One region of the Caminicella sporogenes DSM 14501 genome, then DNA from elsewhere that is predicted to be linked to it. Evidence: riboswitches for the same ligand, from Rfam matches in the RefSeq annotation. Region 1 holds a riboswitch; the other holds the start of a gene.
The links. A riboswitch is a leader RNA that binds a small molecule or an ion and turns the genes downstream of it on or off. The one in region 1 is predicted to bind cyclic di-GMP.
Positions count from the first base shown of each region.

Region 2: linked by a shared signal. The riboswitch ahead of BUA90_RS05405 (putative bifunctional diguanylate cyclase/phosphodiesterase) and the one ahead of BUA90_RS09235 (methyl-accepting chemotaxis protein) in region 1 are both predicted to bind cyclic di-GMP.

Region 1 is NZ_FRAJ01000015.1:66,190-71,991, reverse strand. It holds gene BUA90_RS09245 (methyl-accepting chemotaxis protein) at 1-1,361, shown strand, start outside; gene BUA90_RS09240 (HD domain-containing phosphohydrolase) at 1,540-3,195, shown strand; cyclic di-GMP riboswitch class I at 3,272-3,354, shown strand; gene BUA90_RS09235 (methyl-accepting chemotaxis protein) at 3,552-5,300, shown strand; gene BUA90_RS09230 (putative bifunctional diguanylate cyclase/phosphodiesterase) at 5,365-5,802, shown strand, end outside.
Region 2 is NZ_FRAJ01000007.1:123,385-129,186, reverse strand. It holds gene BUA90_RS05410 (methylated-DNA--[protein]-cysteine S-methyltransferase) at 1-158, opposite strand, end outside; gene BUA90_RS05405 (putative bifunctional diguanylate cyclase/phosphodiesterase) at 265-1,542, opposite strand; cyclic di-GMP riboswitch class I at 1,644-1,735, opposite strand; gene BUA90_RS05400 (radical SAM protein) at 1,918-2,463, opposite strand; gene BUA90_RS05395 (class I SAM-dependent methyltransferase) at 2,567-3,331, opposite strand; gene BUA90_RS05390 (ABC transporter ATP-binding protein) at 3,603-4,382, shown strand; gene BUA90_RS05385 (ABC transporter permease) at 4,375-5,184, shown strand; gene BUA90_RS05380 (hypothetical protein) at 5,246-5,455, opposite strand; gene BUA90_RS12255 (DUF2397 family protein) at 5,452-5,595, opposite strand.

The DNA.
Region 1 (5,802 bases):
AGAGGTTGCAAGATATAAATGTTCCTGAAAAATTGAAAGAGATAACACAAAAAGCATTAAATGGAGAATCAGGTGTAGTTGAATATGTAGATAACGATGGAGAAAAAGTAATAAGTGCATATAAACCTATTAATTTACCGGGAAATTCTGATTGTTGGGCAGTAATAACTGTTCATAAAAAATCAGCAGCTATGTCTTTTGTTACTGATGTGTTAAAGAATAATATACTCATGACTGTATTTTTTATAATAATAGCTTTAATAGTTGCTTATTTTGTATCTAAGAGTATAACAAAACCAATTGCTTATATGGTAGCTTTAATGAGTAAAGCAGCTCAAGGAGATTTAACAGTGAGAAGTAATTATAAATCTTCTAATGAGCTGGGCAAACTAAGTGAGAGTTTTAACAAGATGATAAAAGATTTTACATATCTTGTGAAGCAAATACAGAATACATCTGAGGAAGTTTCATCAACATCTAATATACTTACAACTACTACACAGCAGACTAATGCTTCAATTGAAGAAGTTGCAAAGTCTGTATCTGAAGTTGCTGAAGGTGCAAGTGAACAAGCAAAAGATGCAGAAACAGGTGCTATTGCAGTTCAAAAGTTATCAAAAGAATTAGAAACTATGGCTGATTATATTAATGAAAGTGAAGAAATGTCAAACTATATTGATAGTACAAATCAAAGAGGTTTTGAAGCCATTAAAATATTAGAAGAAAAAAATAAAGACAACAATGAAGTTATGAAGCAAATTGTACAAGTTGTAAATAATTTAAGTGAAAAGGCAAATGTAATAGGAAATATTGCTGATACGATAACTGCTATATCAGAGCAGACAAACCTTTTAGCACTTAATGCAGCTATTGAAGCAGCAAGAGCAGGAGAAGCTGGAAAAGGATTTGCTGTAGTTGCTGATGAAGTAAGAAAACTTGCAGAAAGTACAGCAAAATCAAGTAATGATGTAAAAGATATTATCAGTACAATACAAAATGATGTAGAATTAGCTAAGGAAACTATGAAAATATCAATTGCAACAGTAAATGAACAAAATAAGGCTATGGATTATACAAAGCAATCTTTTAATGATATAAGTGATAGTATACAAAAAATTGTTGATAAAATTAGGAGTATAAATAATTCATTAAAAGATGTAATGGAAAGTAGAGATAGAGTTGTGGCAGTTATACAAAATGTATCTGCGGTATCAGAGGAAACTGCTGCAGCTTCTCAGGAAGTTTCAGCTGCAACTGAAGAACAAAGTGCAGCTATGGACCAAGTAAGTTCTCTAGCTGAAAAATTAAATGAAATGGCAAAAAAATTGGAAGAAGCTATTAAAGCTTTTAAATTAAACTAATAAAAGTATATTATTAAAAAAGCGGCTTTTGAGCCGCTTTTAATATTTGGAGTTAATTATTAAAGATAAAAAATTTAAAACATAGTGTCGAAAACGATTTTTAAAATGTAGAAAATAAGGGTAGAAATGTAATATCTGGAACAAAAAAATATAAGAAAAATAAAGTGGGGATGATTATATGGGTTTTGACAAGTATTTTGAACCTTTAAAATTAGATAATATTGACAAAAGCTTAGAATTTGAATTAAGAAATTTTTTAATAGAGAAAAATATAAGTTATTGTTTATTTTTTTCAATTATTAATAATATGGCAGTTAGAATAATAAATATAAAGAAGGATGAAAAGGAAGAAATACAGTATAATTTTTCTGAATTTTTAAATTTAGATATACAGAGAGAAAATGGTATATATAAACTGATTACAGAAAAAAAATCGATAATAAATTTTCAAAATTCAAATATAAAAACGTATGTAAAAGGTTTAAAATATGAAATATATATTCCTATAACATTTAAGGATGAAATAGTTGGGTGTATATATTTAGGAGCAAATGAAGGTGACAATTTAAGTTTAAATTCAGATATTATGGAGATATATGAAATTATAAAAAGACATATGTTTTATATTATGAATATAAAAGCAGAAAAAATACTTTATAAAGTATTAATAGAAAATATAATACTGATTAATAAAATATTTGAAGAAAAGACTCCATTTATGACTAGACATTCATATAATGTAGCAGCATGGGCAATTCAAATAGCAAGAGAACTTAACTATTCTGATGAGAGATTAACAGAAATATATTTAGCAGCACTTATGCATGATATAGGTAAAATTTATATAGATAGTGAAATAGTCAATAAAGGAGATGACTTAAATGAAGAAGAATATGAAGAGGCTAAGAAACATGTTGAGATTGGATACAATATTGCAAAAGATATATTAATAACATTTAATGCTCAAATACCTATATGGATTTTACAGCATCATGAAAGATGGAATGGTACAGGATACCCAAATAAATTAAAGGGTGAAGAAATAACAGAGGAAGCTAGAATATTAAAAGTAGCTAATTTTCTTGATAAAATAATATCTAAGTCAAATTATAAAAATGAAAAAGGTATAAAAGATATTTTAGAAAAAATTAAAAGCTATCGAGGAAAAGATTTTGATCCCGATATAGCTGATATAGCAATTAATATTTTGAGGAGAAAATTAAATTTTGAAATAAAAGATGAATTAATTTTACCTGCAAATTTGATATTAAAAACTAGACAGGGATTAACTAGTTTTAATGGATATATTACATCTATAAATAGAGAATTGATTTTTAAATTGGCAGATATACATTCAATAAAATTTGAAGATGTAGAAAGTATTTATATAGCCGTAGAAAATCTTAATGTGATTTATGAATTTAAGGTATCAGTAAGAAAGGTAGATACTAATAAACTTGCTGTTGAAATAATATCTTTAAAAGATGCTGAAGAAACATTTAGTTTATTATGGTTATTAAGTGGAGTTATTATAGATATAAATACTAAAAATTCAAAGGAAATTACTATAAGTAAAATATCTGGAAGAAATCTGACTTTTAGTTTAAATAGTGGTGATAAACTAGAAAAAGACAAGTTGTTTATTGTTGTCGTAATATTTGAAGATGGAACTAAAATACCTTTATCAGGAAAAATAGTTAATCAAATAAAAATTAATAATGTAGTGCATTATGAATTTGAGTTTGTAGGTATAAAGGAAAGTTATAGAGATGAAATTTTTAGACAAATTTTCAGAAAGCAAATAAGTATAAGAAAAACATTAATGGATTATTAAACTAAAATGATGAAAACTCATTTAAAATTTGATATAATGAAATTTGACAAAAAAGTTATTAATGTTTAAAAGTATTTTTTATAAATGGCAAACCTGTCGAAAGGCAGGGACGCAAAGCCAAGGGCCTAAGGTGTTTTGCTATGGCAGCCGGTCGCTGAGAGTTACCTTAGACCCTTTTTCAATGAGGATTTACTGATTGGAAAGGGGTTTTTTTATTGTGCTAAAAATTTAAATATTAAAAAAATAAAAGGTATTTAGGTAAAATAAACAAGGCAGTTGTAAATTAATGATTTAAGAGAGTTTAAAAATTTGGAATTAAAAGTACAAAAACTGATTACACAAGGGAGGGAATAAAGATGAAGGAAAAGATTATAAGTAAAAAGGAAAACAAAGTAAAAAAAAGCAGTAATATTTTAAAAAATATAAAAATAACATCCTTATTACTTATAATTTTAATTCTTACGGGGGCATCTATAGGTTATATATCTTACTTATCTCTTAACAATATGGAGATTTTAAGTAATGATATGAATTCTCTTTACAAAAAAAATATGCTTACGTCTTTGGAAATAAAATATCTTGAAACAGAATTTTATGTAGTTAGACTTAATATGAATAAAATGCTTTATTCAAAAAAATATGATAAAGATTTAGCAGATATTATAGAAAACCAAAAATCTAATTTAGTTCAAATTTTTAATAAATATAAAGGTTATAATTTGACAAAAAAAGAAAGAGAATTATTTGATAAAATAGAGAGTAATTATAAAACATATTTAAGTGAGGCAGATAAATTATTAAATAAACTAAAGCGTGGGCTTACTATAAGTGAAGAAGAAATTGTAAAGATAAATGATTGTTCTTTAAAGACTCAGAAAAATATTAATGAACTTGTATCTTTAAATGCTACTATAGCTGAAAAAGTTGTTGATAAGGCTAATGGATTGTATAAAAGAGCAAGAAAATTATTTATGATTTTATCAATAGGTATAATGATTTTTTTAGTAAGTGTTACTTTTATTATATTAAGGCTCTTAAAAAATTCAATGAGTCAAATAAATGATGTACTTACAAAACTTTCAAATTATGATTTTACAGTTTCATTAAAAGAAAATGGGAAAAATGAATTTGCTCAAATGAATCGTTCTTTAGCAGTAGTTGTTGAAAATATAAAAAGGGTTTTAGCAGATGTAAAGGGAAATTCAGAAAAAGTGGCAGGTCAGTCTCAAAATCTTGCTGCTGTATCGGAGGAGATGTCTGCTTCATCTCAGGAACTTTCTTCTACTATGCAGCAGGTAGCTGAAGGTGCTACAAATCAGGCACAAGATTTGATGGATATTGTAAATTCTCTATCAGACCTTACGAATAATATTGAAAATGTATATAAAGAGCTTCAAAATGTGAAAGATGAAACTGAAAATGCAGAAAATAAAGCTAATATCGGTAAAAAGGAAATGGACAGATTGATTAAGTCTATTGAAGATATAAGAAAAGCATTTGAAGTTGTTATTAAAAAAGTAGAAACTCTTACAAATTCTGTAAAAGAAATAAGTGTTATTTCAGAAATAATATCAGGTATATCAGATCAGACAAATTTATTAGCACTTAATGCTTCTATAGAAGCAGCAAGGGCAGGAGAACATGGTAGAGGATTTGTTATAGTAGCTGAAGAAATACGAAAATTAGCAGAGGAATCGAGAAAGTCTACAGAAAAAATTGTAAATTTAGTAAATTCTATTACTGAAGATACTGATGAAGTTATTTATACTTCTAAAAATGTAAAAGAGTCTGTTAATGAACAGGCAAATTCTGTTGAAAATACTGTAAAATCTTTTGGAGATATATTGATATCTATTGAAAATATTGCACCACTTATGAAAAAAACATATGAAGCTATGGATAAAATTGTAAAATCAAAAGATATGGTTATGGAGAGAGTTAGAAAGGTAAATGATGTGACAGAAGAAAATTCTGCAGCTACGGAGGAGGTAGCAGCAGCTTCTGAAGAACTTACTGCTTCATCAGAGGAAGTGGCAGCAACAGCACAAGATTTAAGTCAGGTTGCTATGGATTTGATGGAAACTGTAAATCGATTCAAAATATAAAAATTTTAGGCAGTATCTTTATAAGGATACTGCCTAAAAAAATATTTTAAAAGGAGATAAAAAAATGGATAGAAAAGTATCTAAAAATAATATATTAAATGAAGTAGTAAAGTGTATTTCGCATTTTTATATGGAAAAAGATAAAGAAAAATTTCCTGCGGAAATTTTTGTATATAATGAACGAGATAAATTAATATTAATCATTTTAGATGGAAAAAATAATATAGATTTTAATTTTGAAAAAAAGCCCATAGAAGATACAGTTACTGCAATAGTAGAAAAAGATTTACTTACTGGCGTATATAATAAATATTATTTCAAAGAAAAATTGGTTCAAATAATTTGTGATGCAGAGAAAAAAAAGAAAAGTATAGCACTTTTTTTTATTGATTTTGATAAATTTAAAGAAATTAATGATACTATGGGACATGAGATAGGAGATTTAATTATAAAAGAAACAGCTAGTCGTTTAAAAAGTACGCTTCCAAGTAAATGTATTTTA
Region 2 (5,802 bases), on a different contig from region 1:
GGACAAAATTTTTCTTTATATTTCTTCTCTTCAACAAAATCCAAACTTATTATTTTCCCTTCATTAGATTGGATTTCAATAAAACCTATAGGAGAATCTAAATAAACTACATTATTCTCATTACCAATCCTTTGCATATAATTACATTCTATACACATGTATTTTATTTTACCCCCAAATAATCTAACTTTTAAATATTATCAATTAAATTCTTTACAATATAACACTTATCAAATTTTATTCTTAAGAATATATTTTTTCTTTTTAACTACTTCTTCTTTTTATAAATTTAATTATATCCTTCTCACCAATAGGTCTACTAATAAAATATCCCTGTATTTTTTCGCAATCATACTCTAATAATTTATCATATTGTTCTTTATATTCAACCCCTTCTGCAATTACATCATATCCCAATCTGTGTGCAGTATGTATAATAGATGCTATTAAATTTTGAATTTTTGTATCTTTAGTTATATAATCAATAAAAATTTTATCTATTTTTATTTCGGAACAAGGAATAAGAATCATATTTTTCATAGAAGAATAACCAGCTCCAAAATCATCTAAAGATATTTTAGTACCAAGTTTCATAATTTCTAATAAATTTTCAACTGTTTTTTCTTCTGTTTTAAATATTTGGGTTTCGGTTATTTCAAATTTAATTTTACTAAATTTTACATTATTATTTTTGACTATATATTTATAATTTTCAAAAAACATTTTGTCTTTAAACTGATTAGGTGAAATATTTATTGCTACTTTTAAATCCAAATTTTTCTTTTCCCACTCTTTAATTTGTCTACATACTTCTTCTATAACCCAAAAGCCCATTTCTCTAATAAAACCAGTTTCTTCTGCAATAGGAATAAATTCTACTGGTGAAACCTCTCCTAATTTTTCATTATTCCATCTTAACAATGCTTCTACTTCTTGTATTTTATTTCCCTTTACACTTAAAATTGGCTGATACAGTATATATAGCTCATTTCTTAAAATTGATTTTTTCAATTCTGTTAGTATATTAGCCTTTCTCATTTTTTCTTTTTCAATTTGATGTTTATAAAATACATATTGCCCCTTTACTTTTTGTTTTGCCTCTTGCATTGCTATCTCAGCTTTTTTTATAGCATCATCAATTTTATCATCTTTTTCTGTTATATAAATACCAATACTTATTGAACATGCAATCTCTATATCTCCAACTATTATTATCTCTTTTAATTTTTGAAAAAGCAATTCAACTTTTTCATAAATATCTTTAAAATTTTCCTTAGGAAAAAGAACTAAAAATTTGTCTGCATTATAACTAAACACTTTTCCTCTATTCCCAACAATTTTAGATAGCCTTCTTACAAATTTTTTTAAAAACTCATCACCTATTTCATAACCATATGTATCATTTATATACTTAAAATCATCAATATCTAAAAATACTACTATAAATTCATTAATATTTTCTGAAAAATTTTCAAATAAATATAACCTATTATATAAACCTGTTAAATAATCAAAATAAGCATCAGTATTTTTTACCAACATTTCCATCCCTTCTCTTTTGCATAATTGTTTCTTCCACTTAATTCAAATAAACTAATAAAAGCCCTTTTTACCGTAAAAAGTAAAAAGGGCCTACTTGGATTTACGGTAACCGGCTGCCATAGTAAAGAAAGTTCTTTACTTTAGGCCCTTGGCTTTGCGTCCTTATCTTTCGATAAGTTTGCCTTTATCAAAATCCGATTTTCTCATTATTAACTTTTTTCAATAATAATACTTCTACATACTAATTTTGTATTATAGCACATCATTAAAAGTTTGTTTGTCGTATTTTGTCATAAAAAATAATTTTTTATAATTTTATTTGTTTTTCACTTAAAATTTAATATTCGTCTATTTTAATTTGAACATATTAAACAATTATTTTGAATAATACTTAGAATTCATTTCCTCACAAATTTTAAATATCTTTTCTAAAGATTCTTTTACTCTTTTACCAGGCCGAACATAAAAATACGTTTTTTCTACTTCTTCATCTATTCCCGGATTTATATAATTAATTGTTTCAAATATTTCTTTTAAAGCCTTTAAATCTTCTTCTGTCAATTCTCCCTTATCTATAATTGTATAAAAATAGTATTTTAATTCACATACATCTTTAAATTTAAAATTCTTGTTTAATAAGTATAAAGTATTCATAATTCTCTCCCAAAGTCCTAATTTTCTATTAGCTTTTCTAAAAATTTCTTCTATATATTCTTTATTTTTTAGCTTTTCTTCATCTGCTGAATATATTTCATTGCTTAAATCGTTAATTACATATGCCAATTCATCATTGCTTTTATCAAAAGTATAAGTTATATATCGGTTAATATTCTTTGCAGGTATAAAAACTAAATTATTTAATATGATAATTAAAATAAATGTAATACTTATTAACATTTTTATAATCGTATTTTTTGACATTTTTGATACCTACCACCTGTTTAAATATTTATTTGTAAAGTTTAATCTTTATTTTTCATTAAATATACATCCTTATCAAACTAATGACTTTTAATCTTTTTCTCTAATTTTTACAAGCTATTATAATAAATCTATGACATGTTACATCAATATAGTCCATTTCTTCAATTAAAAAATCTAGTTCCCTTAATTTAATATAATATTTATCAATACTAAAATCTGATATTTGCCACGAAATTGCTTTCAAATAATATATCACTGCACATATATCATAAAATCGTGTTTTAGTTTTATCTTCCTTCCTCTTTATTATTTTAAAATTATTCTTCTCTAAATTTTTAACTGCTTTATCTAAATCCCACTCTCTATATTCAAATGGCTCAGCATTTAAATACATATTCAATTCTTTATCATTACATCCTCCTACTTGCTGTGTTATAAAATATCCACCTTTTTTTAATATCCTTCTTACTTCTTTTTCTGAATATGATTCATGTCTATTGATTATCAAATCAAATTCTTCGTCATCAAAAGGCATATTATCATCTTCTTTTATCTCATAAACTTTTACTCCTAAAGGTTCAAGACGTTTTTTTGCTATTTCTAAATTAGGTCTATATCCTTCTGTTGCACATGTTTTTTTAGGTAAAGGAATTAATTCTGATAAAAATTCTCCTCCACCTGTTCCCATATCTAATAAAGATTGACTATCTTTCAAATACTTTCTTATTTCATTATAATAATTCCAACTCAATGGAAATTCTCTCATTCTGCCATACTTTTCTAAATATGAAAAGTCCCATCCTTTAAACTCTCTTTCCCATACTTCTAAATATTCACTAATCATATCAGAGCTTTTTTCATTCATTTCTATCCCTCCGTTATTATTTTTTATATTTTACAATAATTCTTTAGCGGAGGTGCTCTTATATTTATATCTTGTTACAATCCATTTAATATTTTAATATTTTCCATTTTTTCCTCCAAATTATTACTTAAAACTACATATTTTTATTACTTCTTCATACTTGCTGCATTTCCTCTAAAAAAGTTTGCACCTATTTAATATAAGTCTAGTAACAATTTAATCTATGTAAGAATAAACTAAATTATGAACATTTTTTGATAGGAGGATATAGATGATATATAGTGATAAAGTAGTAGAAATACAAAATTTATATAAAACATATCATACTATAACCGAAGAGACATTAGCTATAAGCAATTTGTCTCTTTCTGTTTATAAAAACGAAATTGTATCAATCGTTGGTCCAAGTGGCTGCGGTAAATCTACTCTCTTGTCTTTAATTGCAGGACTCATTAAACCATCATCTGGAAAAATATTTATTAATGGTATAGAAGTGAAAAAATGTGATAAAAAAATTGGTTATATGTTTCAAAATGATAATCTTTTTGAATGGAGAAATATAATAAAAAATGTTTTAATTGGTCTGGAAGTGCAAAACAGACTCACAAAAGATAAAATAGCAAAAGCAGAAAAACTTCTAGAAATCTATGGACTAGGAGATTTTAAATATCACTATCCGAATCAGCTTTCCGGCGGAATGAGACAAAGGGTTGCACTTATAAGAACACTCGCTACAGAACCCGAACTATTATTATTAGATGAACCCTTTTCAGCACTAGATTATCAAACTCGTTTAAGAGTAGCAGATGATGTTGGTACTATAATTAAAAAAGAAAAGAAAACTGCCATCTTAGTTACACATGACTTGGCAGAAGCCATTTCTATGTCCGATAGAGTAATCGTTTTGTCCGGCAGACCAGCAAAAATAAAATCTATTCATGAAATAAAATTAACTTTAGATGTTGAAAGAACTCCTCTAACCTCTAGAAAAGCTCCTGAATTTAAAGATTATTTTAATATTATATGGAAGGAGCTGGATATACATGAATGATAATAAAAAATATTCAAAAGAACATATTGAATTTTTGCAAAAAGTTAAAAGAAAAAAGAAAGCTATTTTACTTACTCAAATAGCTATATTAGTTTTATTCTTTTCATTATGGGAAATCGCAGCAAGACTGAAATTAATAGATACTTTTTTAACCAGCTCACCTTCTGAAATGTGGAAGTTGTTTTTAAAATTATTATTTAATGGTTCCCTTTTAAAACATATTGGCATAAGTATATTTGAAACTGTAGTTGGCTTTATTTTAGGAACATTTCTAGGAACTCTTATAGCTATACTTCTTTGGTGGTCAGATTTTATATCCAAAGTTTTAGACCCTTATATGGTTGTACTTAATGCACTGCCTAAAACAGCTTTAGCACCTATAATAATAGTTTGGGTTGGAGCAGGTATATCAGGAATAATAGTTACAGCTCTTATGATTTCTCTAGTTGTAACTATTTTAGGTGTATATAGTGGCTTTAAACAAGTACAGGAAAGTAAAATAAAAATGCTTAAAACTTTTGGAGCTACAAAAATTCAAATACTCCAAAAAGTCATCATTCCAGCTAGTATACCTACAATAATAAATGCTTTAAAAATAAATGTCGGATTATCATGGGTAGGTGTAATCGTCGGAGAGTTTATGGTTTCAAGAGCTGGGATAGGATACTTGATTGTCTACGGAAGTCAAATATTCAGGTTTGATATAGTTATGACTAGCGTTATCATTCTATCAATACTTGCCACTGCTATGTATCAAGGAGTAGTTTATCTAGAAAAAAAACTATTAAATTGGAGACGATAATTAAAAAATCTAAAAAACCTTTAAGGAAAATAAAATATAAATTCCTTAAAGGTTTTATTTCTTAAAAAGAAAGTTTTTTTAATATCTCTTCATATTCATCTATTTTCTTCAAAAATTCTTCTTTAGTAATTTCTACTTCATTGAACAAATCTTCATTTACTAGTAGAGTATTACAATTATCATCTAAAATATCTATTTCATGTTTAATATCTTCTATCTTTTCTTTTATTAATTCTTTTACTAATTGCAATTCCTTACTTGATAATTTCATTTAAAATTCCCTCCATGTATACCCAATATTTTATATTGATAATAAAAATATCGAAGTATAGTTCTATAACGCCAAGCATTTTCAGCTGTAAGATATTTAGTCTCTGTAATTTGTCTAAATAAATTATTATTTACCTGCATCTCATCACACACCTATAAAACTAATTCTCTTTTATAAAAATTATATCATTATTTGTACTTTAATGAAAATTTAACCAAAACCAATAATCATATTCTATACATTTTTTCTATAACATTCTATTTAATAACAAAATTTGAAATTATCAAAAAATTTGTATATTATGGAATTTTTATTCCACGAATAAAATCTTTATGATATAATTATAT